Regions from separate parts of the Rhodobacter capsulatus SB 1003 genome, predicted to be linked through region 2. Evidence: riboswitches for the same ligand, from Rfam matches in the RefSeq annotation. Region 2 holds a riboswitch; each other region holds the start of a gene.
The links. A riboswitch is a leader RNA that binds a small molecule or an ion and turns the genes downstream of it on or off. The one in region 2 is predicted to bind cobalamin.
Positions count from the first base shown of each region.

Region 1 (7,894 bases), 340 kb from region 2:
GCCAGGGGGCCGTCCCCCTCGGGCGCGGGGATCACGCCCGCGGCCGGGTCGTAAAACCCCCAGTCGGGCAGGCGCTTGTCGCCCGGCACCGGGGGGGCGTAAAGGCCGGAGGCCAGGGCCAGCTGCGCCAAGGCCGCCTGCGCCGCCACCGCGCCGCCCGCATCGCAAAGCTCCTTGAGCCGCCGCAGCGTCGAAACCGGCAGGGTCGAGAGCGCATCGAGCCGGTCATCGGCGCGGCCATCGGCGGGAAGGACGGCCAAGGCAATCCCCTTGCGGCGGCACAGATCCTGCACCGAGGCCAGACCATAGGGCCAGTAAGCCTCGCCGCCGATCAGCCGGATCAGGATCCCCTTCGCCCCCGACAGCGTGTTTTCAACGTAAGTATCGACCGAAATCGGATGTTTCAGCGCCACCAGATTGGCCAGCCGCAGCGAGGGCAGCCGCCCGCCCGCGCGTTTCCAGCCCGCCGCGAAAGCCCCCAGATCGCTGTCAGAGAGCGACAGCACCACAAGATCCGCCGGGCGCTGACCCAGATCGGTCGGCACCGCGGTTTCCTCGAGCCCGTGGCTTTCGCGGAAGACGACATGCATCAGGCGGCGACCCCACCCAGCAGCACGGCGCGGATCGCCGCCTCGTCGACATCGTGATGTTCCGCGATCACCACCAGCGCCGAGCGGCGGGCCTCCGTGCCCCAGGGCCGGTCATATTGATGCCGCACGCGTTCCCCCACGGCCTGCACCAAAAGCCGCATCGGCTTGCCCGCAACGGCGATGTGCCCCTTGACGCGCAGGATGTTCTGCTCGCGCGCCAGCCGTTCGATCGCGGCCACCAGCGCCGCCGGATCGGCGATTTCCGGGAGTTCGATCACCACCGTGTCGAAATCGTCATGCTCGTGATCGTCGTGATCGTCGTGATGGCTGGGCCGGGCAGCCAGATCATCCTCGGCGGCGGCGCCAAGGCCCAGGATCACCTTCGGATCGATCACGCCTTCGGTCAGCGGCAGGATCGGCAGCTTGCGCGGCAGTTCCGCCTCGATCAGCGCGCGGGCCGTGGCCAGACCCTCGGCCCCGGCCAGATCAGCTTTCGACAAAAGCACGATATCGGCGCAGGCGATCTGATCCTCGAAGACCTCGGAAAGGGGCGTTTCATGGTCGATGATGTCATCGGCCTGACGCTGGGCATCGACGGCGGCGACATCGGGGGCAAAGCGGCCCGCGGCGACGGCCTCGGCATCGGCCACAGCAATCACCCCGTCCACCGTGATCTTCGAGCGGATCGCGGGCCAGTCGAAGGCCTTCAGAAGCGGCTTCGGCAAAGCCAGCCCCGAGGTCTCGATCAGGATGTGATCGGGGCGGACGGGCCGGGCCATCAGCGCCTCGATCGTCGGGATGAATTCATCGGCGACGGTGCAGCAGATGCAGCCATTCGCCAGTTCGACGATGTTTTCATCGGGGCAGTTTTCATCGGCGCATTGGCGCAAGATCTCGCCATCGACGCCGACGGTGCCGAATTCATTGACCAGAACGGCGAGCTTGCGGCCCTCGGGATTGGCCATCAGATGGCGGATGAGCGTGGTCTTGCCCGCGCCCAGAAAGCCGGTGATCACGGTGACGGGGATTTTGGTCAGATCGGACATGGCTCACTCCTGAGACGGGACGATTTGCGGGGGGATACGGGCAAGGCATTGCTTGCGAAAGATTTCCGGGCGTTCGCGCCAGGGGATCAGGCCCTTCTCGGCGGCCTCGAACTGGGCGGCGCCGGTCAGGATCGTGTCGGCGTCGCGCGGATCGAGACGGCCATAGACATAGGACCATTTGCCCGGGCCCGAGAGCGCGACGGCGCAGCCCTGGGTGCAGGCGGAAAGGCATTCGACCGGCACCACCGTCACCCCCTCGGGCACGGGCAGCGCGGAAAGCGCATGGGCCAGAAGTTCGCCCGGACGGGGCCCGGCCTCCTCGGCCAGCGGCGCCGCGGCGGTGCCGCGACAGGTGGTGCAGACATGCAGCGTGGTGGCCATCGCCCCTCCTCTTGGGGTTGGGGGAACGGCCAGAGTGAGAGCGCAGCGCCCTGCCCCCGGTCGCGGAACACCCCGTCCGCCCGAAATCCATGCGCTGGCAGGTCTCCCGGCTTGCGGATGCGAGGGGGGGTCCCCTCACGGTCGCCCCGCCTTCCCGGCTGGTGCCAGTGGCCTCGGGGCGCCCTCTCCGGTCACGGTCGCGGGGGCGGCTGCGGTCGGGTTTCGCGGCAAAGCCGTCGCAATTCCCTTCACATTCCCTCTTCGCCTGTCATAGGACAGAAACCAGCGCCCGCCCTGAGTGGCCAAGACGCGATCTATTGTCAAGCGCGAGGACCGCCCCGATGACGCCCGAAAACGACAGCCCCGAGACCGGACCGGACGAACTGGCCCGGCATGCGGTGAAGATGGCGAAGAAGAAAGCCGCCCGCGACAAGATCATGGCGGGGAAATCGGGGGAAAAGGGGCTGATCATCGTTCATACCGGCTCGGGCAAGGGCAAAAGCTCGGCCGGGTTCGGGATGATTCTGCGCTGCATCGCGCATCAGATGCCCTGCGCGGTGGTGCAGTTCATCAAGGGCGCCTGGGACACCGGCGAGCGGCGGCTTCTGACCACGCATTTCGGCGATCTGTGCCAGTTCCATGCGATGGGCGAGGGCTTCACCTGGGAAACCCAGGACCGCGAGCGCGACATCGCGGCGGCCGTCGCGGGCTGGGAAAAGGCGAAGGAGCTGATCCGTGATCCCGAAATCCGGCTGGTGCTTCTGGACGAGATCAACATCGCGCTGCGCTATGGCTATCTCGATGTCGAGGAGGTGCTGGCGTTTTTGCGCGACGAGCGGCCCGAGAGGACGCATGTCGTGCTGACCGGCCGCAATGCCGCCGAAGCGCTGATCGAGGCGGCCGATCTAGTGACCGAGATGGGTCAGGTGAAGCACCCGTTCCGGGCAGGCATCAAGGGCCAGCCGGGGGTCGAGTTCTGATCTCAAAGGCCGGGCGCTGCCCCCGGACCCCCGGGATATTTGTGGCAAGATGAAACAGAGCGTTAGGGATTTGGTAACCATGATCGGGCAAGCTGGCAACACGGTACAGGGAGGGATCCCGATGACCGTGCAAGGTGAAAGCGGCGCGTCTTCCCCGCGCAAGCGGCCCAAGGCGCGTCGCCCACTTTCTTGCGACTGCGCTTTCATCTTGCCAATAAATATCCCCGCCGGAGGCTCCTGCAGGGTCCCCATGCGCGCCGGGAGGGTGTCATGACCGCCTTGATGATCCAGGGCGCGGGCTCGAATGTCGGCAAGTCGATGCTGGTCGCCGGTCTGTGCCGGGCGGCGCGGCGGCGGGGGCTGACGGTGGCGCCCTTCAAGCCGCAGAACATGTCGAACAATGCCGCCGTCACCGCAGATGGCGGCGAGATCGGCCGCGCGCAGGCGCTGCAGGCGCTGGCCTGCGGGCTGGAGCCCGTGACCGACATGAACCCGATCCTCTTGAAGCCCGAAAGTGACGTTGGTGCGCAGGTCGTGGTGCAGGGCAAGCGGCTCACCACCACCCGGGCGCGCGTTTATGCGACGCTGAAACCGCAGCTGATGGGGGCGGTTCTGGAAAGTTTCAACCGGCTCAAGGCGACCCATGATCTGGTGATCGTCGAGGGCGCGGGCAGCCCGGCCGAGGTCAATCTGCGCGCGGGCGACATTGCCAACATGGGCTTTGCGCGGGCGGCCGATGTGCCTGTGGTGCTGGTCGGCGACATCGACCGCGGCGGCGTCATCGCGCAGATCGTCGGCACGCAAGCGGTGCTTGACCCCGCTGATGCCGAGATGATTTCCGGCTTTCTGATCAACAAGTTCCGCGGCGATGTTACGCTTTTCGACGACGGCTACCGGCTGATCGGGGCCCGCACCGGCTGGCGCGGTTTCGGCACGCTGCCGTGGTTTCCGCTTGCCCACAAGCTGCCCGCCGAAGATGCGCTTGACATCGCCTCGGGCCCCGCGACCGGGGGAACGGTGATCGCCTGCCTGACGCTGTCGCGCATTGCCAATTTCGACGATCTCGACCCGCTTGCGGCCGAGCCCGGGGTGCGGATGGTGATGGTGCAGCCCGGCCAGCCGATCCCGGCCGAGGCGCGGCTGGTGATCCTTCCGGGGTCAAAATCCACCCGCGGCGATCTGGCCTTTCTGCGCGAACAGGGCTGGGACATCGACCTTGCCGCCCATGTCCGGCGCGGCGGCCATGTGCTCGGCATCTGCGGCGGCTATCAGATGCTGGGCCGGAGCGTCGCCGATCCCGAGGGGATCGAGGGGCCTGCGGGCACCACCCCCGGTCTGGGCCTGCTCGACGTCGAGACGGTGATGACGCCCGACAAGCGGCTGACGCGGGTGCGGGCCACCCATGCCGGGTCGGGGCTCGCGGTCGAAGGCTATGAAATCCACATCGGCCGCACCGAGGGGGCCGACCGCGCCCGGCCCTTTGCCATCGTCGAGGGCCAGAACGAAGGCGCGATGTCGGCCGATGGCCGGGTCATCGGCAGCTATCTGCACGGGCTTTTCGGCGCCGATGCGTTCCGCGCGGCCTTTCTGCGCGGGCTTGGCATCCGCGCCTCGGGGCAGAGCCATGCCGCGGGGGTCGAAGCGGCGCTCGACGCGCTCGCCGATCACCTCGAGACGCATCTCGACGTGACCGGGATTCTGGCCTTGGCGCGTTAGCGCCGCTCCCATTCGGTCGGCAGGTTTTCCTGCCAGCCCGCCCGGTGCAAAAGCGGCGTGTCATCGGTGAATTCGGGCACCCCGATGCAGAGCCAGGCGACGAAGTCCCAATCGGGCGGCGCATTCAGAAGCCGCTCGACCGCCTTCGGGTCCAGCACCGAGACCATGCCGAGGCCAAGGTTTTCCGCCCGCGCGGCAAGCCAGAGCGTGTGAATGGCCATCGCCGTCGATTGCTGCAGCGTCACCGGCATCGAGGCGCGGCCCAGCCCATGCCCCGCGGCCGGATCGCGATGGGTGAAGACGGCCAGCTGCAACGGCGCCTGATCGATGCCCTGCAGTTTCAAGGTCGCATAGGCCTCGGCCTGTTCGCCCGCGTAGGCAGATCCCGCCGCCGCGCGCGCGGCGTTGAAATTCGCCAGCACCTCGGCCCGCAGCGCCGGGCTGTCCACCCGGATCACCCGCCAGGGCCGCGCATTGCCGACCGAGGGGGCCATGTCCATCACCGCGCGCAGCCGGTCGATCACCGCCTCGTCGATCGGATCGGGGCGGAAATGGCGCACGTCGCGGCGCCAGCGCAACACCTCGGTCAACGCGTCGCGGTGGGTCTGTTCAAAGTTCATTCGTCAGGGCCTTTTCCAGTCGCATCCATTCGCTCTCGTTGCCGGGCAGACCCAGGCGCAGCCAGTCCGCCGCATAGGGAAAGACCCGCGACCAGATCCGGGCCCGGGCCAGATGGTCCTGGGCCGCTGCCGCATCGGGCGTGGCATAGGTGCGAAAGAGCGCCGTGCCCCCGACCAGCCGCCAGCCCGCCCGCGCCGCCAGCGCATCCATCCGCATCGTTTCCGCCCCCAGCCGCAGCGCCGTCGCCATCGCCCAGTTGCGGTCGAGAAGCGCCCGGCGGCCGATCTCCAGCGCCGGACCCGAGACCGGCCAGGGGCCCGCCATCTCGGACAGCGCCGCCACCGTCGCCGCATCGGCAAAGACAAAGCCCAGCCGCAGCCCGGCCAGCCCGTAGAACTTGCCGAACGAGCGCAGAACCAGCATCCGGCGGCTGGCCTTGGCGGTCACCGAAGCCGCGGGCGAGGCATCGGCGAAGCTTTCATCCACCACCAGCCGCCCGACCTGCAGCGACAGCGCCCGCAGCGCCGCCGCCGGATGGCGCTGGCCATCGGGGTTGTTGGGGTTCACCACCACCGCCAGATCGGCCCCCGCCAGCGCGCCAAGGGTGGACACTTCCTCGACCTGCCAGCCCGCCGCCCGCAGCGCCGCCGCATGTTCGTTGTAAGTCGGGCCCAGCACCCGCGCCCGCCCCGGGGCCCACAGACGCGGGATCAGCTGGATCGCCTGTTGCGCCCCGGCCAGCGCCACCCCGGGCGCCGGGGTGCCAAAGGCCGCAGCCGCGGCGTCCAGAAGCGCCGCCTTGGCCGTGGCGGTGGGCAGATCGGTCCAGACATGGGCGGGCAGATCGGGCACCGGCCAGGGCTGGCGGTTGATGCCGGTGGACAGATCGATCCAGTCCTCGCCGCCATATTGCGCCCGGGCCGCGTCGCTGTTGCCACCATGATCGCGCATCAAGAAACACTCCACAAAACGGCCACAAGGCCGATGACCAGCGTCATCCCTGCCATCGCGCGGCGGTAAAGCGCAAGCCCGCGGGCCAGGTCTGCGGGCCGCGGATCGGGGGCGGTGCCGTTCAGCCACGGTTCGTTTGCGACCCGGTCGGCATAGATGCGCGGCCCGGACAGGCGGACCGCCAGCGCGCCCGCCATCGCGGCTTCGGGCCAGCCCGCATTGGGCGAACGATGCGACCTTGCATCGCGCGCCATCACCGCCAGCGCCCGCGCCCGGCAGGGCGAGGCAAGCGCGAAGAAGAGCCCGGTCAGACGCGCCGGGATCAGGTTCACCAGATCGTCGATCCGCGCCGAGGCCCAGCCGAATTCCTCGTAGCGGTCGGTGCGGTGGCCGATCATCGAATCAAGCGTGTTGATCGCCTTGTACCCGGCAATGCCGGGCAGCCCCGCGACGCAGCCCCAGAACAGGGGCGCGACGATCCCGTCCGAGCTGTTCTCGGCCAGGCTTTCCAGCGCGGCACGGGCGACGCCCGGTTGATCCAGCTGGCTCGGATCGCGCCCGACGATCATCGAGACCGCCTGTCGCGCGCCGGGCAGATCACCCGCGATCAGCGGTTTCGCCACGGCAGCAACGTGATCATGCATCGAGCGCAGCGCGACGAAGGGCCAGGCAAGGATGCCGCCGATCAGCACCCCCGGCCAGCCCGCGGGCAGCCAGAGCTGGACCGCCAGTGCGATGACCACCGTGGTGCCGATCACCGCAAGCGCCACCAGCACCCCGCGCAGACGGCGCAGGCGGCCCTTGAAATTCCAGCCCTTTTCCAGCCGCGCGATCAGCGCGCCGATCCAGGTCACCGGATGGCCGATGCGCTTGTAAAGCGCGTCGGGCCAGCCAAGCGCCAGATCGATCCCGATCGCCACCACCATCATCGCGGCAAAGTTCATCGCCCGCCCCCCCTGATCCGCACAAGGCCCCGCCAGCCCGCCGCGCGCAAGACCGCCTCTGCCCCCGCGGGCACCTGCCCGGGCGCAAAGATCAGCCCGCGCGCCGCCCCGGTATGTGCCCGCAACCAGCCAAGCGCGCCCAGATCGGCGGCCAGCTGCGGCGCAACCTCGCCCGCGGGGCCGCGCAGCGCACTGCAGCGCGCGGCGCTTTCCGTGGCGATTGCGGCAAATTCGGCCAGCCCCTGCGCCCGCTGCCAGCGCGCCACAAGGTCGCCCACCTCGGGAAAGGCGCTGTCGGCGGCCTCGGTCCGGGCCGGGGCGCCCTGAAATCCGCCCAGGATCTCGTAGCGCGGCAGCGCTTGCAGCGCCGCCAGCGCCCGCCCCTGCCGCGAGGCCCAGAGCATCCGTTCCGGCGCCGCAAACATCAGCGGATCAGAGGCCCCCTCGGCCGCCACACAGGCCCGCGCCAGAAGCCCGGGCGCCCCGTCCCACCCGGCCAGCCGCGCCAAAGCCACCAGCGAAGCGGTGGAAACCCCGGTGCCAAGCCCCGGCGCCACCGCGGGACAAAGCACGATCCGCCCGCGCAAGGAAAGCCCGAGCAGCGCCAGAAACCGCCGCGCCCGCGCGGGAGTCAGCCCCGCCCCCCGCAGCGACAGCCCCGGGCC
Region 1 is NC_014034.1:2,206,672-2,214,565, forward strand. Features, by position in the region: gene cobN (cobaltochelatase subunit CobN) at 1-590, opposite strand, end outside; gene cobW (cobalamin biosynthesis protein CobW) at 590-1,636, opposite strand; gene RCAP_RS10180 (DUF1636 family protein) at 1,640-2,017, opposite strand; cobalamin riboswitch at 2,097-2,319, opposite strand; gene cobO (cob(I)yrinic acid a,c-diamide adenosyltransferase) at 2,359-2,997, shown strand; gene RCAP_RS10190 (cobyric acid synthase) at 3,268-4,713, shown strand; gene bluB (5,6-dimethylbenzimidazole synthase) at 4,710-5,333, opposite strand; gene cobD (threonine-phosphate decarboxylase CobD) at 5,323-6,285, opposite strand; gene cbiB (adenosylcobinamide-phosphate synthase CbiB) at 6,285-7,229, opposite strand; gene RCAP_RS10210 (hypothetical protein) at 7,226-7,894, opposite strand, start outside.
Region 1: linked by a shared signal. The riboswitch ahead of RCAP_RS10180 (DUF1636 family protein) and the one ahead of exbB (tonB-system energizer ExbB) in region 2 are both predicted to bind cobalamin.

Region 2 (7,894 bases):
ATCTTGGCGCAGGCCAGGCCGATGCCCGAAGCGGCGCCGGTGATGGCGGCGGTTTTGCCCTGCATGAGATTTGTCATTCTATCCTCCGGTTGTCAGGCGCGGCCGTGGCTGGCGCGCGATTGCCGTGCAAGCGAGTCGATGATCACGGCCACGGCCAGAACCGCCCCGGTGATCATGTAACGCAGCGACGAGCTGAGATTGAGAAGCGTCAGGCCGTTCGAAATCGACTGGATCACCAGCACGCCCAGCAGCGCCGCCCAGGCCGAGCCGCGGCCGCCGAAAAGCGAGGTGCCGCCGATGACCGCCGCCGCGATGGCATTCAGGTTCACGTCCCCCGTCCCCGCCTGCTGGCTGGCCGTGGCCAGACGCGCGGCGGAAAACACCCCGCCAAGGGCTGCGAGCGACGAGCCCAGCATGAAGGCGGTCAGGCGGATGCGCTTGACCTTGATGCCGGAGCGCCGCGCCGCCTCGATATTGCCGCCGACGGCGAACATCGAGCGGCCCCATTTCGTCCGGGTCAGCGCATATTGCATCGCCGCGACGCAAAGCACGAAGACGACGAACATGAAGGGCACGCCGCGGCCAAGGTTCAGATAGGCGACGGCGCCTTCCAGAAGCAGGGTCACGGCGCCCGCCTTGACCAGCACGACGCTGGCGCTGGTGCACGACAGGTTCGCCGCCGCCCGCGCCTTCATCTGCCGGAAGCCGAACCACAGGATGCCCAGCCCCGGCACCAAAGCCAGCGCATAAGACGCCCAGTCCGGCATGATCAGGATCTGCCCGAAGCGGACCAGGAACGAGGCGTAAGGCAGGTTGATCGAGCCGGTCGGCCCGAGGATGTAAAGCTGCATGCCCAGAAGCGCGAGCAGCCCCGAGAGGGTGGAAACGAAACTCGGCATGGTGAAGCGGTTCAGAAGCGTCGCATAGATCGCCCCCATCGTCGCCCCGGCCGAAAGCGCCGCCAGAATGGCCAGCGGCAAGGGCACCCCCATGTTGACCCAAAGAACGCCGACCAAGGCCGAGGCCAGCCCGCTCATCGAGCCGACGGAAAGGTCGATTTCCCCCAAAAGCAGGATCAGCACGATGCCCAGCGAAATAAACCCCACTGCGGCGGCATCGAACAGCAGGTTGACGAGGTTGTTGGGCAGCAGGAAGACCGGGTTCAGGGTGGAAAAGACCACCGAAATCAGGATCAGCCCCACCACGACCGGCAGGATGCCCAGATCGCCCGAGCGGATGCGGTCGATGAAGGCGCGGGCGGCACCGGCAAGCCCGGTATCGGCCCGCACCCGGGCATCGGCGCGGTCATAGGCGATGGGCGAGGCGTCGGGTTTCATGCTCATTGCTGGGCCCTTGTTCTTTCGATGGCATCGCGGCGGGCGGCGACATTGTCATCGGCGCCCATGATCGCCGCCACGATCTGCTCGCGCGTGGCGTCCTTGGTGAAAACGCCGTTGTTGCGACCAAGCCGCAGCACCGCGATGCGGTCGGACACGGCGCGGACATTGTCCATGTTGTGGGAAATCAGGATCACGCCATAGCCGCGATCGCGCAGCCGCTCGATCAGGTTCAACACCTCGGCGGTCTGGGCGACCCCCAGCGCAGCGGTGGGCTCATCGAGCATGACGATCTTCGGCTCCAGCAGCAGCGAGCGCGCGATCGCCACGGTCTGGCGCTGCCCGCCCGAAAGCGAGGCGATGGGCTCGCGCACCGAAGGGATGCGGGCCGCAAGTTCGCCCAGCAATTGCCAGGCGCGGACCTCCATCTGCACCTCATCCAAGGCCCAGGGCGACAGCTCCTGCCCCAGGAACAGGTTCGCCACCACGTCCAGATTTTCGCACAGCGACAGATCCTGAAAGACGGTGGAAATGCCCAGGGTCAGCGCCGCCGAGGGGCTGTCGATGCTGACCGGCCGCCCCATGAATTCGATCGTGCCCGATGTGGGCTGAAACACCCCCGCCAGGATCTTGATCAGCGTGCTTTTGCCCGCGCCATTGTCGCCCACCAGCGCCACCACCTCGCCCGCATGAACGTCAAGGTCGATGTCGCTCAGCGCCGAGACGGCGCCAAAGGTCTTGGTGATCCCGCGCAGGCGCAGGACCGGCTCGCGCGCGGGCGCAAGCGACGCATCATTCACAGCCATCAGGCTCTCCTCCCCAGTGCGGCGCAGGCAGTCGCCCGCCTGCGCCCTTCGGTCACAGCTTACGCGATCCGCAGACCTTACTCGATGCCCGGACCTTACTCGATGCCCAGGGCCTTGCAGCCCTCGGCATATTCGCCGGTGCAGATCTCGGCGGCGGTCTGAATGCCCTTGTCGAAGATCTCGGCCTTGATGTTTTCGCGCGTCACCACGGCCGGAACGAAAAGCTCCGAGGGCGTGTCGTAAAGCGTGGTTTTCGGCGCGGGGGTTTCGCCCTTGAGGAAGGTCACGGCCACGTTCGCGGCAGCTTCGGCGACGATTTCCGAGGGTTTCGAGATCGTGTTGTATTGATCGCCCGCGATGATCAGCTGCAGCGCCGCGATGGTGGCGTCGTTGCCGGTGACCGGCGGGATCGGATCGACGCCCGCCGCTTTCAGCGCCGCAATCGCGCCGCCGCCGGTGCCGTCATTGGCCGCGACGATGCCCTTGATCTGATCGCCAAAGCGGGTGATCTGCCCGGCGGTCCATTCCTGCGCCTTCGGCGGCGCCCAATCGGGCGTGTCGAATTCGGAAAGCTTGGTATAGGGCGATTCCTCCAGCGCGCGGTGGATGCCGTCGCGGATCAGACCGGCGGCCGCATCGGTGGGCGAGCCGTTGATTTCCAGCACCCCCGCGCCGTCCGGCACGCCCGAGGCCTTCATGTGATCGACCAGCGATTTCGCGATCGCATAGCCGATGCCCTCATTGTCGAAGGAGACGTAGTAATCGGCCGGTTTCGCCGGGATCGGACGGTCATAGGCGATGACCTTGACGCCCTGCGACTGCGCGATTTCCACCAGACCGGCGGCGGCGGCGCTGTCGACCGGATCGAGCACGATCACCTTGGCCCCCTGCGCGATCACCGAGTTGAACTGCTGCTGTTGCAGCGCCACATCGGCATTGGCGTTCTGATAGATCACCGTGCACTCGGCGCAAAGCTTGTCCATCGCCGCCTTGAAGCCGGGGAAATCGTGCTGCTCGTAACGGGTCGAGGCCTGGTCGGGCATCAGGAAAGCCACCGTGGCCGCCTCCTGCGCGCTGGCCGCGGCGCCGAAGAAAGCCGCGACAAGAACCGAAGCCCCCGCCAGCGAAATCGTCTTGTTCATCCTGGTCTCCTCCTCTGGATGATCCGCAAGGCCAAGGCCCGGTCTTGGCCCGGTCCCGTCGCCGGCCGCCCGGGGCGAAGCACCCGCCCGGCAGTGCCGACACGACCCGGTTGCGCCTCCTCCACGCCTCCGCCTCGCCTGCTTCATCGGTTGCGCAAGCTTGCTCAATCGATGAAGCAGAATTGCATCCGGTTTCGATTCACGTCAAGATGGAAGATGACAACATGACGGGAAAGCATGACCGACACCCTTGGCCCCGGCCGCAAGCGCCCCACGATCTATGACCTGGCCGAACGGGCGGGAACCTCGCCCAGCGCGGTCAGCGCGGTGCTGAACGGGTCCTGGAAGAAGCGGCGGATCAGCGAAAAGCTGGCCGAGCGGATCACCGAACTGGCGCGCGATCAGGGCTATGCGGTGAATTTCCAGGCCAGCCTGCTGCGGCGGGAGCGCTCGAACATCGTCGGCATGATCGTGCCGAAATATGACAACCGCTATTTCGGCGCGATGGCCGAGCGGTTCGAGGCGGTGGCCCGCGCGCATGGGATGTTTCCGGTGATGACCTGCACGCAGCGCGACCCCGAGCTGGAATTCGAGGCCGCCCGGGCGCTTCTGTCCTATCAGGTCGATTGTCTGGTGGCGAATGGCGCGACCGACCCGGACCGGATCGCCGATCTGTGCGCCGCGGCCGGGGTGCGGGTGGTCAACCTCGATTTGCCGGGATCGAAGGCGGCCTCGGTCACCTCGGACAACTATGCCGGGGCAAAGACGCTGACGCATCTGATTCTGGATCGTTGCCGCGACGATCTGGGCTACACCGGGCCGCTGCTGTTCATCGGCGGGCGGGCGGGCGATCACAACACCGCCGAGCGGATCCGCGGCTTTCGCGCCGCCCATGCCGAACGCGGCCTGCCCCTGCCCGAGGAGGCGATTCTGGCCTGCGGCTATTCGCCCGACAAGGCCGAACGGGCGCTCGACGCGCGGGCGGGGGCGCTGCCGCCGGGGCTCTTCGTGAACTCGACGATCACCCTCGAGGGGGTGGTGCGCTGGCTCAACCGCGCCGTGCCCGATCATGCCGGGCGGATGCGCTACGGCTGTTTCGACTATGACGCTTTCGCCGCGCAACTGCCGGACAATGTCGGCATGATCGAGCAGGACGTGGACGGGATGATCGCCAAGGTCTTCGCGCTGATCGAGGGCGGCCCGGCCAGCCCGGCGCATTTCCGCATCCCCTGCATCCTGCGCACGCCCGCCCCGCCCCGGGGCTGAGCGGCCCGGGCCAAGCCCCGCTTCCGGCTTGACGCGGCGGCGAAATTGGATTTGGCTTGACGTGTTCAAGTTCCGGCCTGCGGGTCGGATTGAAAGGGAACACGGAACGGCCTCCGGGCCCAGACCGTGGCTGCCCCCGCAACTGTGAGCGGCGAGCGACGTCGACATGCCACTGGGCCCGCCCGGGAAGGCCGACAGAGCGAAGACCCGCGAGCCAGGAGACCTGCTTGGACATTCACCCTTTCCGGGGCGCGAGGGGCGCCGCGGAAGCGGCCCGTTCCGCAGTGGTGGCCCGCCGTCTGCGGAAAGCCCAGCTTTTCCGCGACATCCCCCCTGCCGGGCCCTTCGGCCCGAGCCGAAAGGTCCGACCGATGCCGCCTTGCCCCAGCCTGCCGCCGCCTGCCGCCCCCGCGCGCCGGACCGCGGCCAAGATGGCCCGGCGCTTGCCCCGTCCATTACTTGACAAGTTCACTCAACAAGCGCAGGAGAGGACAAAGCCAGCCTTCCGCCAGCCGCCCCTTTCCGCCCTGAACGCCCCCGAGGTCTGCCATGCCGCCCGTCGTTCCCGCCGCTGCCGATAGCACGCTGATCCTGTTTCTTGACCGTGTCGGGCTTTCGGGTCTGGCCGAGACCCTGCGCGCCGCCGCCGCCTCCGAGGCGCTGACGCCGCTGGCGATGTTTGCCCATGCCGATATTCTGGTGCAGGGCGTGATGCTGGGGCTGCTTGCGGCCTCGGTGCTGGCCTGGGCGATCTGGGCGGGCAAGCTGGTGCAGCTGACGCGCGCCCGCCGCCGCCTGACGCGCGATTACCGGGTGCTGGCGGCGCGCGGCACGCTTGGCGCGGCGCTGAGCGGCGGGATTGTGGCGCGGATGCAGGCGGCGGCACGTGCGGAAATCGGTGCCTCGGCGGGGCTGCCGGATGCGGGCATCAAGGAGCGCGTCGCGATCGATCTGACCCGGATCGAGGCCGGGGCGGCGCGGGCGATGCAATCGGGGGTGACGGCGGTGGGCTCGATCGGCTCGACCGCGCCCTTCGTCGGGCTGTTCGGCACCGTCTGGGGCATCATGAACGCCTTTGTCGGCATTGCCGAAAGCGGCTCGTCGAACCTGGCCGTCGTCGCCCCCGGCATCGCCGAGGCGCTGATGGCCACGGCGCTCGGCCTTGTCGCGGCGATCCCGGCGGTGCTGCTTTACAACCACCTGACCCGCGCCGTCGGCGGCTACCGCGCCGCGCTGACCGATGCGGCGGCGCTGGTCGAACGCACGCTCTCGCGCGATCTGGACCGGGCGCGGCTGGCGCCCACGGTGAAATCCCTGCATCTGGTGGCGGAATAATGGCGGTCCGGCTGTCTGACGGCGAGGATCTGACCCCCGAAGCCGCGATCAACATCACGCCCTTCATCGATGTGATGCTGGTGCTTTTGATCATCTTCATGGTCGCCGCGCCGCTCTCGACCGTCGATGTGCCGCTGGATCTGCCGGTGGCCTCGGGCCAGCCGCAACCGCGCCCGCCCGAGCCGGTCGTGCTGTCGCTCAGCGCCGAAAAGGGGCTGATGCTGGGCCGCGATCCGGTCAGTGCGACCGATCTGCCCGCAAGGCTGGCCGAGGCGACACAGGGCGATCTGGCCACACGCATCTTTGTTTCCGCCGACAAATCCGTGCCTTACGGAGAGATGATGGGGCTTTTGAACCAGCTGCGCGCGGGCGGCTATCTGAAGATCGGCCTTGTCGGGCTGGAGGAGGCCGCGCCGTGAGCCTTGCGCTGACCGATCCGCCCGAAGTGCCCGGGCGGGCGCTTCTGTGGGGGCTGGCGCTCTCGCTGGCGCTGCATGCGGTCGCGGTTTCCGTGCTCTCGCAGACCGAGGCCGCCCCCGCGGCGCTGGTGGCGGCGGGCGCGGGCGGCGAGGATCTGGACGGCCTCGAAGCGATCGCCGCGACCTTCGTCGATCTGGCGCCGCAGATCCAGCTGCCCGAGCCCGAGATGGCGCTGCCGCTGACCGCGCCGGTGATCGACATTCCCCAGGTGCGGCTGCCCGATCCGGTGCTTTTGCCGCCCGAGCCCCCGAAGATCACGCCACCAAAGCGCGCCGAGGAGAAACCGAAGCCCCCGCCGCCAAAGCCGAAACCCGAGCCGCGGCCGCGGGCGGAAAAACCCAAGCAGGCGAAACCCGCGCCGGTGCAAAGCGAAAGCCGCGCCGCCTCGCGCGCGGCGGGATCGGGGGCGGGCGCACAGGCGGGCACGGGCGGGACGGATGCGCAGGCGACGGTCTCGGCGGGCACGACGAAAAGCCTGCTTGCGAAATGGGGCGCGACGATCCGCACCCGGATCGAACGGCGCAAAAGCTATCCCGCCGCGGCGGGACGGGCTGCAGGCTCGGTCGGGCTGGCGCTGAAAGTCAGCCGCGACGGCGCGCTGCTCTCGGCCGCGGTGAACCGCTCCTCGGGCCATCCGGCGCTGGATGCGGCGGCGCTGGCGGCGGTGCAGAAGGCGGGGAAATTCCCCGCCGCCCCCGCGGAACTGGCAAAGCCGAGCTACGCCTTCTCCGTCGCGGTCAAGTTTTCGCGCTGAGCGACGGCTCGCGGGCCAGCGTCCGCGCCTCGGCCAGATGCAGCCGGGCCAACGCCGCCTCGGGGCAGCCGGTTTCCGCCAGCGCGCGGGCCCAGATCCGCGCCACCGAGGCCGCCGACCAGGGCAGCACCGCCTGCCGCGCCCAGGCCCGGGCGGGCGCGGGCAGCCGGTCAAAGGCCGCCATCGGATCGGCCCGGACCCGGTGGCGCAGCGATGTCGTCAGGTTGCGTCGCATCCTCACGCCCCCCCCAGCTCACGCCCCCCAGCGCGGGAACGGGTCGGGCAGATCGGCCCAGGCCTCGGGGGTGAAATCCGCGGCCGGAACCAGCGCCGCATTCAGCCGCGCGCAGATCGCGTCGCGGTCCAGATCGACGCCGATGAAGACGATCTCCTGGCGCCGGTCGCCCCAGGGCTCGGCCCAGTTCCGGGCGATTTCGCGCTGCGCATCGGGATGCGCGGGCAGCCGCTCGGGCGGGACCGAGGCCCACCAGCGCCCCAAGGGCGTGACCCGGGCCGAGGCCCCCGCCAGGCTGAATTCGACCGCCCAATCGGGCCGCGTCGCCAGCCAGAAATGCCCCTTGGCGCGGATCACGCCGGGAAGCGCCCCGCCCAGGGCCGCCTCGATCCGGGCCGGATCAAAGGGGGCGCGGGCGTGATAGACGAAGCTTGAAATCCCGTATTCCTCGGTCTCGGGGGTGTGATTGGCGAAACCGTAAAGCTCTTTCGCCCAAAGCGGATGTTCGGCGGCGCGGGCGAAATCGAACAGCCCGGTGT
Region 2 is NC_014034.1:2,542,687-2,550,580, forward strand. Features, by position in the region: gene RCAP_RS11710 (SDR family oxidoreductase) at 1-77, opposite strand, end outside; gene RCAP_RS11715 (sugar ABC transporter permease) at 93-1,343, opposite strand; gene RCAP_RS11720 (ATP-binding cassette domain-containing protein) at 1,340-2,143, opposite strand; gene RCAP_RS11725 (ABC transporter substrate-binding protein) at 2,239-3,285, opposite strand; gene RCAP_RS11730 (substrate-binding domain-containing protein) at 3,523-4,551, shown strand; cobalamin riboswitch at 4,602-4,796, shown strand; gene exbB (tonB-system energizer ExbB) at 5,101-5,886, shown strand; gene exbD (TonB system transport protein ExbD) at 5,886-6,305, shown strand; gene RCAP_RS18565 (TonB family protein) at 6,302-7,120, shown strand; gene RCAP_RS11750 (DUF6525 family protein) at 7,104-7,355, opposite strand; gene RCAP_RS11755 (GTP-binding protein) at 7,374-7,894, opposite strand, start outside.

Region 3 (7,894 bases), 1.0 Mb from region 2:
TCCGGGTCATTGCCGCGCAGAAGCCGCGATCCGCCCGCCCCCACCGCAACCCCGCGCGCCAGCGCCTCGGCCACCGCCTGCGCCAGATCCGCCGAGGCCCGCAGGCCAAGGTAATCGTTCGAGGCGAAATCAAGCCCCCGTGCCGGGGTCAGCGCCCGCGCCCGCCCGCGTTCGGCCAGCCGGGCCAGACGCGCGGCATGACGGGGATACCGGCTCATGCCGCATCCCCGCAGGGCCGCGGCGCCTCGGGGCGCAGGCCGAGCTTGGCGAAAAGCCGGGCATCGGCGCTGTCATCGGGGTTTTCGGCGGTCAGCAGCGTGTCGCCGACAAAGATCGAATTCGCCCCGGCAAAGAAGCACATCGCCTGCAATTCATCCGACATCGCGCTGCGCCCGGCGGAAAGCCGCACGTAGGATTTCGGCATCAGGATGCGGGCGGTGGCGATGGTGCGGACCATCTCGATCGGGTCGAGCGGCGCGGCATCGGCCAGGGGCGTGTCGGCCATCGGCATCAGCATGTTGATCGGGACCGATTGCGGCGGCTCGGGCAGATCGGCCAGTGTCTGGATCATGCTGATGCGGTCATCGGCCGTCTCGCCCATGCCGACGATCCCGCCCGAACAGACATTGATCCCCGCCGCGCGGACGCGGTCGAGCGTCTCCAGCCGGTCGGCAAAGCTGTGGGTGGAGATCACCGAAGGGTAGAACCGCTCCGACGTATCGATATTGTGGTTGTAGTAATCCAGCCCCGCGGCCTTCAGCTGCCGCACCTGCCTGTCATCCAGCATGCCCAGCGTCATGCAGGTTTCCAGACCGAGCGCCTTCACCCCCTCGACCATCGCCAGCACCGCGGGCATGTCGCGGTCCTTGGGCGAGCGCCAGGCCGCGCCCATGCAATAGCGGGTGGCCCCCGCCTCCTTGGCCTTTTGCGCCTCGGCCAGAACCTTCTGCACCTCCAGCAGCTTCGCGGCGGGCAGCGTCGCGCCGTTGCGCCGCGATTGCGCGCAATAGGCGCAATCCTCGCCGCAGCCGCCGGTCTTGATCGACAGAAGCTTGGCGCATTGGATGCGGTTGGGGTCGAAATTCTGCCGGTGCACGCTTTGCGCCCGGAACAGAAGATCCATCAGCGGCAGGGTATAAAGGTCTTGGGCTGTGCTGTGCATGGCGATCCTCTTGGCTGTCGCGGTCAGGGGATCGCAAATCCGCCGCGGCCTCAATTTTGAAAGCTATCTATGATCCGGTCGCGGGGCCGCGACTGTCTTTGCCCTGTTTTCAGGGGCTTGGACGTTTTTGGGCCGGAAACTCCGGCGAAAGTTCCGCGCCCGCCGGACTATAATATATGATCCGCGGACCGGACCCGGCCGGGCGGGCGCGGCTTTCTATCCGGCGCAGGGCCGCCGGTTTTCTTCCATCCAGTCGCGGGCGCCGCAGCCAACGGCCTGCAGGACGGCGTGGCCGATCGCCTCGCCAAGCGCGGTGTGCAGCCCGGCATGGGCTTCACGGCCCGGGCTTGCGGCGATGGCGATGCAGTCGGTGCCGGTGCCGGTGGCGCGGCCGGTGGGCAGATCAAGCCCCACCGCCATCACCGCCGCCGTGCGCGCCTGCGCCACAAGGCTCAGCGCCTCGATCTGCGCGGCTACCGTCAGGCCGTGGCCGGGCAGGGTGGAGGCGATCCGCAGCGCCAGGTTGATCGTGCCATAGCCCGCGGCCTCAGGGTCGCGCGGCGGCAGGCGGTGCCCGACCGCTTCCGCATTGCCCAGCCCCACCGTTGCCAGCACCTCCACCGTCCAGTCCGCCACGGTGCAGCTGGCGCGGGTGACGCGACGGATATCGCGCGAGGTCAGCATCGCCACCGCATCCTGCAGCCCGCGCTCGGCCAGCACGGCGGCAAACCACGGCCCGACATCCAGCCCCGGCGGCAGATCGGCGTTGCGCACTTCGCGCCAGACGATCTGGCGCGCGGTGACCAGACCGGGCCGGTGCGGCGCAAAGGACAGGACCTGCAGCGGCGCCCCCAGATCGACGACCAGCCAGGGCGGCTGCAGCCGGACCTGCAGCGGCGTCATGGCGCAAGCCCGGCCAGAGGTTGCACGATCAGCCCGCCCTCGGCCTCGGCCAGATGGCAGCGGATGGCGAAGACCTCGCGCAAAAGCGCGGGGGTCAGCACGGCGCGCGGCGGGCCGTCGGCAACGATCCGGCCCTGATGCAGCACCCAAAGCCGGGTGCAATGCCGCGCCGCCAGCCCCAGATCATGCGCCGAGGCGATCACCGTGCGGCCCTCGGCGGCAAGGCTGGCGAAAAGCGCCATGCAGGCGATCTGATGCGCCGGGTCAAGGCCCGCGATCGGCTCGTCGGCCAAGAGAAGTGGAGTGTCCTGCGCCAGCGCCCGGGCGATCAGCACCCGCGCCTGTTCGCCGCCCGAAAGCGCCGTGGCCGGGCGCTGCGCCAGCGCCGTCACATCCATCCGCGCCAGGGCGGCGGCGACCTGCGGCGCATCCTCGCGCCCGTTTTGCGCCAGCGCCACCAGCGCCGCGACGCGCAGCCCCCAGGCGATCTCGCGCTGCTGCGGCAGCCAGGCGGCGGCGCGGGCGCGGGCGCGCGGCGACAGCTGCGCCAGCGAGGATTGGCCCCGCGCCGCGATCAGCCCCAGTGCCGCGCGCAGAAGCGTCGATTTCCCCGCGCCGTTCGGACCGATCAGGCCGATGAACTCGCCCGGGGCCGCCTGCAGGCTGGCCGGATGCAGGCTGACCCGCCCGCCCCGCTGCACCGTCAGATTGTCCAGTCGCATCAGGCTCATGGCTGGCCTCGCATCCGCCAGATCAGGTTCAGGAACACCGGCGCGCCGACCAGCGCCATCAGAACGCCCAGCTTCAGATCCTGCCCCGGCAGCACCTTGCGCACCGCGATATCGGCGATCAGCACCAGCACCGCGCCGCCCAAGGCCGCCGCGGGCAAAAGCCGCGCCGGGCTGGCGCCGACAAGGGGGCGCAGCAGATGCGGCACGACAAGGCCGACGAAACCGACCGTCCCCGCCACCGCCGTCGCCGCCCCCACCGAAGCCGCCGTGCCCAGGATCACCGCCAGCCGCAGCCGGGTCAGGTCGATGCCCATCGAGGCGGCGGCCTCCTCGCCGAGCGTCAGCGCGTCAAGGCCGCGGCCGGTGCGGGCCAGAAGCAGGCCGCCCGCCGCCATGAAGGGCGCGGCGATCGCGACATGGGTAAAGGAACAATCGGCCAGCGACCCCATCATCCAGAACACGATATCCTGCGCGGCAAAGGGATTGGGCGAGAGGTTGAGCACCAGCGAGGTCAGCGCCGAGGCCAGCGCCGAAAGCGCGATCCCCGCCAGGATCAGCGCCAGCGTGCCGCCGCGCCCGGCCAGAAACAGGATCGCACCGACGCCGATCAGCGCGCCCAGCAGCGCCGCCAGCGGCAGCGCCAGCGCGAAGCTGGCGGCAAGCCCGGTCTGCAGCGCGATCACCGCCCCCAGCGCCGCCGCGGCGGAAATGCCGATCACCCCGGGTTCCGCCATCGGGTTGCGCAACAGCCCCTGCATCGCCGCGCCCGAAAGCCCAAGGCTTGCCCCCACCATCGCGGCCAGGATCGCCCGCGGCAGCCGGATTTCCCGCATCACAAGGCCCAAAGGCCCCTCGCCCCCGGTGAGAAGCGCCCTGAGCGCGGTCAGCGGCGCCACCTCGGCCACGCCGGTCAGCAGCGAGGCGACAAACAGCGCGACCAGCGCCATCCCAAGCCCGATGTGCAGCGGTCTTTCGGTCATTTCATTCCCCCAAGCCGTTCGGTGGCATCGAGAACCGAAGGCAGGCCGCAGATCCAGTCGCGGTCTTCCACGGCGGCGCGGCGGCCGGTCAGCGCGCGCAGGGCCGGATGGGTCAGCGGTGCCTCGGCGCGCGACGACCCGGGGCCGATCCGCCCGGTCACCACCAGATCGGGATCGGCCAGAACCAGCGCCTCGAGCGGCAGGGTGCTGCCCTGCGCCCGCCCCATCCGCGCGGCCAAACTGTCAAAGCCGGCGGTGGTCAGGATTTCGCCCGCCAGGCTTTGATGGCCCGACATGTAGCCCTGCGCCGACCAGGTGGCGGCGAGCGGCCGCGGCCCGGGCAGGCTTGCCGCGCGGATCCGCGCCAGCCTTGCGGCGAAAGCGCCGGCCATCGCGGCGGCCTCGGGCTCGCGGCCCAGCAAGGCACCCATCCGGGCGATATCGGCCTGCATGTCGGCAAAGCTGTCGGCGGGCTCGAAGACCGCCACCGGAATGCCAAGGCGGCGCAGCATCGCCACCGTCGGCTGCGCGGTATAACGCCCGGCCAGCACCAGATCGGGATGCAGCAGATAGACCTCTTCGGCCTGACCGCGGTTCGCGGGATAAGCCCTTGCGGCTTCGGCCATCACCGAGGCGGCGGGATCGCGGGCCAGACGGGTGACCGACACAAGCTGCCCCGGCGCGGCCAGCATCATCGCCAGCTGATCGGTGCACAGGTTGATCGAGACGACACGGGCGGGCGCCGCCGCAGCGGGCAGCGCCAGCGCCGAGAGCAGCGCCAACCCCGCGGCCCAAAGGCGCTGGCGCCGCCGGGCGGGCGGGCGGATCGGCAAGGGGGCTGGCTGCGCCGTCATCTCATTCCATTCCAAAACGCGCCGGAGGGCCCGCCTCCGGCGCGGCACCGTCAGAATTTGGTGCGGACCCCGAGGTAAAGCGACCGTCCCGGCTGACCGAAGTTCCGCGCGGTCTGATAGCTTTCGTCGAACAGGTTCTCGACCCGCAGGGTGGCCTCGGCGGTCTCGGTCAGCGCATAGGACATCGACAGCGTCGCCACCGTGTAATCCGACATCTTCTGCTGCATCGTCGCATAGGGGAAGCTGGAATAATCCACGTATTCATCCCACAGACCGGCCACATGGGTGACGCTGAACCGGGCGTCGAGCCGCGCGCCGATCCGGCCATCGACACCGAGCGTCAGATTGTGCCGCGGCGACCGGGCCCCGCGCCGTTCGGCCGTGCCCTCCCGCACCGTCACGTCGGTATAGGCATAGGCGCCGAACAGCGACCAGTTCGCCCCGATCGCGGCCTTGCCCGCCAGCTCGATCCCCTTGCTTTTCGTGGTCCCGGCCTGCTGCACATAGGTAAAGGTGTTGCTGTCGAAGGTGATCTGATCCTCGACCCGGGTGTCAAACAGCGTCGCCGAGATCGAGCCGCCCGCCAGCATCCGCTCGGCGCCGATTTCGAAGCTGCGGCTGGTTTCGGGCTGGAAGGTCGGCTTGCCGTAGCTGCTCCAGAGTTCATAGGGCGAGGGGGCGCGGAAGCCGGTGGCGGCGACGGCGCGCAGGACCCAGTCGGCATCCGGGCGCCAGGCCAGCGCCAGACGGCCGCTGTCATGGCCGCCAAAAAGATTGTGATCGTCGTGGCGCAGCGCAAACGACAGGTCCAGATCGGCGCGCGGCGACCAGAGCGCCTCGGCAAAGGCGGCGGTGGTGCGGATGCCGTTCGCCGTGGTGGACCAGGACGAGGCGACGGAGAAATCGTCCTTTCCGTGTTCAAGGCCCCAGTTCAGCGACAGCGTGTCCCGCGCCGACCAGCGACCGGCATAGGCAAGGGTGTCGCGGTCGGAAAGGAAATGGGTGTCGCTGCCGTATTCGTGGACATCGCGTTCGGTGCGGGCGCGGGCCAGCGACAGCTCGTGCCAGACCGCGCCGGTGTCGAATTGCGCAAAGACCCGCCCGCCGCGCAGGCGGCTGTCGGACCGGTTGTCGGCATCGGCGCCGGTGTTGTCAAAGGCGACAGAGGTATCCTGCACGAGCGCCGCCGCCCCGATCGTCAGGCTTTCGGTCAGCGCATGGCGGGCAGAGGCGTTGATCTGCGTGCCGTTGAACCCGTCTTTCTCGGTGCCCAGCGCATAGGCCGAGATGCCATCGGTCACGGTGCGGCTGGCGGTCAGCGCCAGTTCGGTCCGGTCCGTCTTCAGCCCGACCGAGGCGCTGCCGCTGCGGGTGTCCCGCGACCCCGCCTCAAGCGCGACCTGGCCCGAGCTGCCCTCGGTCTCGGGGCGCCAGCTGGTGATGTCGATCACCCCCGCCACCGCCTCTGAGCCGTAAAGCGCCGATTGCGCGCCGCGCAGCACCTCGATGCGCGACAGGCCCGCGGTGGTCAGCCCGCCGAAGGAATAGGACACCTGCGGGTTCGCGGCATCGGTGACGTTGATGCCGTCGATCCGGGTGCCCAGGTAATAGGCGGGCAGGCCGCGCACCCGCAGCGAGGTCTGGGTGCCCAGCCCGCCGTTCGCGCTCAGCGTGATGCCGGGCAGGGTGGAGAGGTAATCGGCAAAGCCGAGCGGCGCCTTTTCGATCTCTTCGGCGGTGACGACGGTGACGGTCGCGCCGGTGCGGCTGAGCTTGACCGGCTCGGAGGAGGCGGTGACGGAAATCGTGTCCAGATCGGTGATCTCCTCCTGCGCCAGCGCGGGGGCGGCGGCAGAGGCGAAAGCGGCAGAGAGCAGGGCAAGACGCGACAGAGGCGGCATCGGACAGACCTTCGGTTCGGGCAAGACGGCCCGGCATGAGAGATGTCACGGAAAAGCTGGGCTTTCCGCAGACGGCGACAGCTCACCTCTGCGGACAGACCGCTCCCGTGGCGCCCCTCGCGCCCGGGTGGGTGATCGTCCAAGCAGGTCTCCTGGCTCACGGGTCTTCGCTTCGTCGGCCTTCCCGGGAAATCCCAGTGGCATGTCGACGTCGCTCGCCGCTCACAGTTGCGGGGGCAGCCACGGTCTGGGCCCGGGGGCCGTTCCGTGTTCCCTTTCAATCCGACCCGCAGGCCGGAACTTGGACGGGACACAACCAAGACGAAATCCCCCCGCAGGTCAAGCGGTGCTTTCCCGCGGCCGCGGTTCGGGCGCCGGCACCGGGGCGACCTCCCCCGGCACGGCGGCTTCGCGGTGAGGGGGCCGGACGGCGGCGGTTTCCCAAGCCATTGCAAGGGCTTCGCTCTCCTTTCCCGTGCCCTGGCCCGGGCTGCCGAAGCGCTGCCAAAGCGTGGTGACATGTCGCACCGGCCGCAGCCCGGACCAGCCGATCGGCCCCGTCGCGGTGATCGCCCAAAGCCCGGGCGCGGGCAGCGAGACCCGGAACCGGCCCTCGCGGTCGGTTTCGGCGACGATCCAGAGCGGCGCCCCGTGGTCGGGCAGGGCTTGCACCTGCGTGCCGACGGGTTCCGCCCCGACCCGTTCCAGATGCACCGTCGTCGCCGTCAGCGGATGCCCCTGCGCCAGCACCCGCGCCGAAAACCGCATCCCGGGCAGGAACCCGGGCGAGAGCAGGTCGGGCAGGATCTCGACGGCGAGGCCAAGCGGCTCGGGGGTGGCGGTCGCGGCGCCGCGCAGGACGAAACAGGCGGCCGCATGCTGCACCAGCCCGCGGCCCTCGGGATCGCGCCCGACCGGGGCCTCGGCGTGGATCCGGTGCAGCCCCGGCGCCGACAGATCGACCCGGGTCCGCCAGGCGCGCGCGGCATTGCCCGCGCCCTGCAGCAGATCCGCCGTCAGCCCGGAGGTCAGATCGGTGCGGCGGGCGCCGTGCTGGTGAAACACCGCAAGCGGCGCGGCAAGGTCAAGCACCGCGCCGCCGCCCAAAGGATCGCCGAGGGCAAGGGTCAGGACGCCGCCCGTCTCGGGCAGATGCGCCATCAGCCCCGGCGTGGCGGGGCGGGGGATCGACAGCAGCGCGCGGGCGGCGGCCATCAGGTTTCCGTGCAAGAACATGGTCGTTTCCTTCCGGGGCGCGGTCCGGGGCAACCGGCCGCAAGACGCGAAAGGACGAAGGGATGTGGCCCCGGAGGGCCGGGCAGAAAGCCGGGCCCCGGGGGCCAGACGCGCACCCCGGCGTCCG
Region 3 is NC_014034.1:3,552,917-3,560,810, reverse strand. Features, by position in the region: gene RCAP_RS16620 (8-amino-7-oxononanoate synthase) at 1-218, opposite strand, end outside; gene bioB (biotin synthase BioB) at 215-1,162, opposite strand; gene RCAP_RS16610 (adenosylcobinamide amidohydrolase) at 1,379-2,065, opposite strand; gene RCAP_RS16605 (ABC transporter ATP-binding protein) at 2,062-2,796, opposite strand; gene RCAP_RS16600 (FecCD family ABC transporter permease) at 2,793-3,776, opposite strand; gene RCAP_RS16595 (ABC transporter substrate-binding protein) at 3,773-4,630, opposite strand; gene RCAP_RS16590 (TonB-dependent receptor plug domain-containing protein) at 4,681-6,531, opposite strand; cobalamin riboswitch at 6,657-6,851, opposite strand; gene RCAP_RS16585 (DUF4198 domain-containing protein) at 6,871-7,767, opposite strand.
Region 3: linked by a shared signal. The riboswitch ahead of RCAP_RS16590 (TonB-dependent receptor plug domain-containing protein) and the one ahead of exbB (tonB-system energizer ExbB) in region 2 are both predicted to bind cobalamin.